Regions from separate parts of the Falsiroseomonas sp. HW251 genome, predicted to be linked through region 1. Evidence: riboswitches for the same ligand, from Rfam matches in the RefSeq annotation. Region 1 holds a riboswitch; the other holds the start of a gene.
What was found. A riboswitch is a leader RNA that binds a small molecule or an ion and turns the genes downstream of it on or off. The one in region 1 is predicted to bind S-adenosylmethionine.
Positions count from the first base shown of each region.

Region 2: another riboswitch for S-adenosylmethionine. It lies ahead of ACLF3M_RS33695 (hypothetical protein); the one in region 1 lies ahead of ACLF3M_RS22970 (hypothetical protein).

Region 1 covers NZ_JBNXUM010000021.1:14,273-17,473, forward strand. Annotated here, with positions in the region: gene ACLF3M_RS22960 (ATP-binding protein) at 1-516, shown strand, start outside; tRNA gene ACLF3M_RS22965 (tRNA-Ser) at 494-583, shown strand; SAM-I-IV-variant riboswitch at 1,534-1,645, shown strand; gene ACLF3M_RS22970 (hypothetical protein) at 1,687-2,058, shown strand; gene ACLF3M_RS22975 (hypothetical protein) at 2,304-2,576, opposite strand.
Region 2 covers NZ_JBNXUM010000052.1:11,578-14,778, forward strand. Annotated here, with positions in the region: gene ACLF3M_RS33685 (MlaD family protein) at 1-343, shown strand, start outside; gene ACLF3M_RS33690 (hypothetical protein) at 340-1,224, shown strand; gene ACLF3M_RS33695 (hypothetical protein) at 1,155-1,427, opposite strand; SAM-I-IV-variant riboswitch at 1,468-1,576, opposite strand; gene ACLF3M_RS33700 (DeoR/GlpR family DNA-binding transcription regulator) at 1,641-2,435, shown strand; gene ACLF3M_RS33705 (HAD family hydrolase) at 2,484-3,201, shown strand, end outside.

The DNA.
Region 1 (3,201 bases):
CTGACCGCCGCCCACGCGCTGCCCAACTGGATCGGCTACCGCGACCTCTTCGACGGCGTGCTGCTCTGCCGCGAGGGCGACAGCGCGTCCGGCCTGCCGATCGCCCGCCGCGGCGTCGAGGCGCTAGTCGCCGCGCGCGCCTTCGGGAGCTGGTGGTACCTGCTGCACGCCGAGGCCTGCCTCGGCGCCGGCGCCCTGGACGAGGCGGCGGAGACGCTGGCCCGTGTGCGCCCGATCATGGAGCTCGGCGATGTGCGCTTCGGCGGCGAGTATCACCGCCTGGCCGCGCGGCTGGTCCTGGCGCGCGGGGGCGACGCGACGGAGGCCGGGCGCGAGCTGATGGCGGGCCTGGCCCTGGCCGACCGGCAGGGCGCGACTCTGCTCTGCCAGGCGCTGAGCGAGGAGATCGCGGCGCTGCCGCCCGGCGCGGTGCCGCCGGCGCCGTCGGACTTGATGCGCGGTCCCGCCCGTGCGACCGCTGCCCCGCGGCGCTGGACGGGTGGCCGAGTGGTTTAAGGCAGCGGTCTTGAAAACCGCCGTGGGTGCAAGCCCACCGTGGGTTCGAATCCCACCCCGTCCGCCAGAAGCCTAGCGAAATCAATCCGTTAAATCCAGACACCCGCGAAGTCCACAAACGGGTCCACAACATAGCAGTTGAGTCGCGCATTGGTCCGCGCTGCAAGAAGGCCCCGCTGACCAGGGCAGAGGTCAGCGGGGCTGAGGGGAGCGCGCGGGCCTCCACCCGAAGCATCCGAGGACGAGCGCACAGTCGCTCTCCCGGCCCGCGAAACCGATACGCGGCAACACCGAGTCAGTTCGCATTCCGCAATCACCTGTGAAGGCCACCAAGGCACCGAGCCGCCGCGCAGGCGTTACGCTGGCGTGCCGCCGAAGCCCTGCACACTGCATGAGCGCTTCCGACGCGCGATCGAGAAGGAGCTGCGCCGCAGCAGCCTCGAGGCCTGGATGCGCACGCACCGCGCCGAGATGCGGGCGATGCTGAAAGGCGGCCAAATGGACTGGGAGGCTGCGGCGCGGCACTTCCATCGACATCTGCGGGCTCGGGTGCGCTCGCTAATGCCAGCGGCGCATGCACCGCTTCGGCCAAGTCGTCCGGCATGTCCACTGCCGGCTCATTGATGCCCGGTAGCGTCGGGAACACGACTTGCAGCCACCCCCGACGCTGGCGCCGCGCGACGGTTACAGCCAGCACCACTTGGCCAATCTGCACGTCAACAAGCACCACCGGCCGGCGGCGTTGTGCCGAGCCCTCGGGCACCCAGACGCGCAGGACAGAACATGCGTCGGCGCCCTCGCGCGCGCGGTTGGGGGCGCGCGCGTTTTTCGAAGTCTCAGGGTGTGGACGCCGCCGGCACCGCTCGGCGGCCGTACAGTCCCTCGGTCGAGGTGCAGGACATCCCCCCTTCATGAACTCCATAGGGGAGTTGTCCCGCACCTAGTCAGCAAGGCGAGCGAGGAACTGGCGGGCTGCGGCGTCGCCGTAGGCACAGCCGCATCTCCCTGCTAAACTAGGCATCGCATCGAGAGCCGGGGCGCGAGCCCCGCACCAACCTGCGCTTCGCAAGGTGGGTCCGCGAGACATCGCGGGATGTGGCCGACGAGATCGGCAACGAAGCGGGGCCTCTCCGCTCGCGATGCATGGCGTGCGGAGAGGGACCAGCGGCGATGATCGTGATGTCGAGTGTCTGGCAGGCGACGCCTGCGGTGCACGCCGGGCGTGTCGTCTGGCGGGTCGAGAAGAACCGCGAGGTGCGCGCGCGCGGCGGGGGCGTCGCGGCATGGCGCCTGTCGCAGGAGTTCGCGACGGCGGGCGAGGCGGCAGCGGTAGCCGCAGATCTCAACGGCCGGCAGCATGGGGCGCGAGGCGAGAGGATCTGCAGCATCACCGACGAGGCCGTCGCAATGCGCGATGCGCGATGGGCGGCCGAGGCCGAGGCCAGGAAGAGAGCGGACGAGCAGGCAGCGCGGGAACTGGAGGCGCGACGCGCGATTGTGCTTCGCAGGCGGAGGCGGCAGCGCCGGCGGTGGTGGGCTTGATGGCCGGCTACAGCGCGCTGTCCGTCACCTTGCTTCGCTTAGCCGGGTGTCCGCGCGAACGTGGATCACGGATTTCGGCCCGGGAGCACGCGACCCGCGACATCGGTCGTCTACGAGTTGAGGAAGATCGCCGTCGAGGGCACCGCCGCAGTGTTCCGCACGGCGGCCCTCGCCATCGGTCACGCGACGTAGACGTAGCCTGCGCTCGTGACCGGGTCGCAAGTCACGCGAAAGGGGGAGGGGCGTCAGGGAGCGCCCTTCTCTCCAATCTCGTCCGCCATCTCCTTCGTCAGGGAGAAGACAATGATCTTGACGCCGACCATGTTGTCGGAGCCCTCGACCTCGTCGCGCCGCGACGCCTCGACGTAGAAGGGAGCGCCAGGATCTTGCCGCAGATGGTGTCGCGCCGTCTCCATGGCGCGCGCCTCCTCCTCGGCCAGCAGTTCATGGGCCTTCGCCAGCCGCGCCGCGTCATGGGCGCGTGCGGTCCGTGCGTCTTCCCTCTCCTGTTCGCTCACCACGGGACCTCCTCCGGCAGCTGGTGCTTCGTGCGGAACAACTGCGCCGTCACCTCGATCAGCGCGCACTCCCTAGCGATGAGGAGTGGCGGCACGACGGGACGCCCCGCGCCCCCAGCAAGTTCAGCATCACCGGTCGCCCGATCGTCGGCTTGGTCTCGCCGGCCAGCTGGTCAAGCCGCCCTCCCCCGTCTCGGTCACTAATGCCGGCGCAGCTAATGCCGCAGGGAAGTGAGCGTCAGCGAGCATGGCCGCGCAAGATTGCTCTCCCCATCGATGCGTTCCCGAGCAGCCCAGTTTTTCGTGAACGTCCTGTCTTCCCGGTAGCGACGCCGAAATCAGCGCAGCGCTGCGGGGCGGTGCGAGGGAGCGTACAGGCCCTGCTGCGGAGCAGGTCGCCTGTGGGCTCGGGCGCCGCGCGGACGGCGGAGAGGCCGAACTGCCTCGGTTTCACGTTCTGCCCGGCATCCTTCGGGATCCCCGGGTCGTGGTCATTGCGCTCGTTGCGCATTGACCCTGATTTCACGGACGCTCACGCAGAGCGAGCCGGCGCGGGCCGCCCGCGGGCTGGCTCCCGCCGGCGGCGGGCTCCGGCATGGAACGGCGCGGCTACAATGCCGGCAAC
Region 2 (3,201 bases), on a different contig from region 1:
GCTGCAGGCCGCCGGGCGCGAGCTGCAGGGGCTGACCGCGTCGCTGTCCGGCGGCGCGCCGCAGCGCGGCCGCGCGCCGCAGGACGGCACGCTGCCCTCGGTGCTGCTGCGCGCCGACCGGACCCTCGCGCAGCTCGAGCGCGCGACGCGCAGCCTGCCGAGCACCACGCGCAACATCCAGCAGGGCACGGAGCCGCTGCCCGGCCTGGTCGTTCAGGCGCAGGAGACGGCGCGGGAGCTCGAATTGCTGGCGGCGCAGCTGCGCGGCCATTGGCTGCTCGGCGGCGACGGGACCGTGCCGCGCGAAAGGCTGCGCCCGGCGGCCGATCGCGTCCGTCCGTGAGGCGGCTGGCGGTCCTGCTGCTCCTGGCTGGCTGCGCCGTGCGCGATCCCGCCCCGCCCGAGGACGAGACGCTGGCGCGGCTCGCGGGCTCGGCCAATCGCGCGCTGGAGCTGGACGAGCCGGGCTCGGCCGCGACGCTGTATCGCCGCGCGCTGGACCGCGCCCGGGAACGCGACGATGCCGGCGCAATCGCCGACATGGCTTTCGGCGAGGCGACGGCGCGCCTCGCCCAGGGCGACGCCGCGGCGGCGGAACGGATCGCGCGCGAGGTGCGGGAGGAACTCGCCCGCCGCAACCGCGCCGCCTCGCCGCGGCTGGTGCTGGTGGAGGCGACCGCGCTGCTTCGCCTCGGCCGCGACGGCCAGGCGGAGGCGTTGGCAAGCCAGGTCGTCCGCCGCGGGGCGGAGGATCCGGCGGCGGCAAAGCGTGCGTGGTTCCTGCTGGGCCTGGTCGCGGCGCGTCGCGGCGACGTCGCGGGCGTGCAGCGCGCCGAGGTGGCGCTGCACGACGCCGGCGACCCTGCCTTCCAGGCTGATGCCGTCGAGCTTGCCGCCCATGTCGCGCTGCTGCGCGGGGATGCCCAGCGCGGCGCCGACGACGCGGCCGCGGCGGCGCTGCTGCGCCAGCAGGCGCTGGACTACCGCGGCCTGTCGCGCGCGCTGGCGCTGGAAGGCGCGGCGCGCGCGGCGCTGGGCGATGCGGCGCTCGCCGCCGATCTCTACCGCAGGGCGGCCCTGGGCGCCGCGCGGCGGGGCGAGCGGGACGACGCCAGGCGTTGGGAGGCCGAGGCCGGGCGCCTGGCGCCAGGCGCTCAGCCCCGCTCGAGCAGCCAGGCCCGAAGCGCGGCGCGCGCATCGCCGGGCTCCGCGCGCTCGAGATAGACGGTCAGGTGGCCGGGCCGGCGGTCGCGCACCACACGATAGGCATGCGTCCACTCGCCGTGCCGGCGGTGCACCACGACCCAGAGCATGGATGCCTCCACCCGCCCGTCGCGCCGCATCCAGTCGCGCATCGCCACGAACTCCGCGGCGTCGCCGGGCGAGAGCAGTAGGTCGAGATCGGGGGCAGCGCCCGCATCCAGCATCGCATCCTCCTCGTCCGGTCGAGGCGCGCTGACGATGCGGCTGGTCCCGTTTGGTTGCCTCGGGGGCCGCATCCCTCCTGGCGGAGGCGCCACCTTGCCCGGGTAGGCAGGTTGGCGTCGGGGCGCGGCCCCAACTCTTGATGCACGGGCGTCATAGCCAGGCTTTGCAGATCGGCGCAAGACATCCTGCAGGGAATGTGGTAGGTGCCACACATGGCCCGACGAACGGAGGGCGCCCCGGCCAAGGCCGAGCGCCACCAATCCATCCTCGCTGCTCTCGCGACCGACCCGACGGTGCGGATCTCCGCCCTGGCGGCCGGTTTCGGCGTCTCGGCCGAGACGGTGCGGCGCGACATCGAGGAGCTGTCGCGCCAGGGCGCGGTGCGGCGGACCTATGGCGGCGCCTCGGTCGTGCAGGCGGGATTGCAGCCGGAATTGTCGTCGCGCGAGCGGATGGCGGTGGCGGAGCGCGCGCGGATCGGCGCGGCGGCGGCGGCGATGATCGGGGCGGGCGACGTCCTGATGCTGGATGCCGGGAGCACCACGGCGCATTTCGCGCGCGCGCTGGCGGCGCGCGGGATCGCGGCGACGGTGCTGACGAATTCCCTCGTCGCGGCGGCGGAGCTCGCGGCCTCGCCGGCGGTCCGCGTGCTGCTCTGCCCGGGCGAGGTCAGCGCGGCGGAACGCGGCGTCTACGGGTCCGAGACCGAGGGCTTCATCCGCCGCTTCAACGCCGACCTCGCGGTCATCGGCGCCTCCGGCCTGACGGAGGAGGGGCCCTGCGAGGCGGTCTCCCGCGCGGCCTGGGTGAAGCGCGCCATGCTCTCTCGCGCGCCTCGGGGGATGCTGCTGGCAGACTCCGGAAAATTCGGGCGCGGGCTGCTGGAATGCGTCTGCCCGCTGGCCGAGCTGACCGACCTGGTGACGGAAGCCGACCCGCCGGCGGCGCTGGCCGCGGCGCTGGGCCGGGCCGGGACCGTCGTGACCCTGGCGCCGACGCCATCGTGACGGTATGGCTGCTTCCACACGCCATGCCCGACATGCCACATTAAGCCGATGGACGGACTGACCCGACCCGCACCGCGCCCGATCGCCGACCTGGCGTCCGCCAGGCTGCGCGCGCTGCGCTGGGTGCTGACCGACATCGACGACACCATTACGACCGAGGGAAGGCTGACGGCGGAGGCGTATGCGGGGCTGCAGGCGCTGCACGATGCCGGCCTGCATATCGTGCCGGTAACGGGGCGGCCCGCGGGCTGGTGCGACATGATCGCGCGCTTCCTTCCGGTCGCCGCCGTGGTCGGGGAGAACGGCGCCCTCTGGTACGCGATGGACCATGCGGCGCGCCGGATGCGCCGGCACCACGTGCAGGACGACGCGACGCGCCTCGCGGCCCGCGCCAAGCTCGATGCGCTGGCGGCGGAGGCCATGGCCGCCGTGCCCGGCGCGCGGATCGCCGCCGACCAGCCCTTCCGCGCCTTCGACGTCGCGGTGGACTTCGCCGAGGATACCGGCCCGCTGCCGCTGTCCGACGCCGAGCGCATCGCCGCGATCTTCCGGGCCGGCGGCGCCGCGGCGAAGGTGAGTTCCATCCACGTCAACGCCTGGATCGGCGAGTGGGACAAGCTGTCGGGCCTCAGGCACCTCTTCGCCACGCTGTGGCAGCCGCTTGACCGGGTGATCGGCCAGGTCGCCTTCCTCGGCGACAGCCCGAACGACGCGCCGATGTTCGGCGCGGTGCCGCTTTCCGTCGGTGTCGCGAATGTCGCGCCGT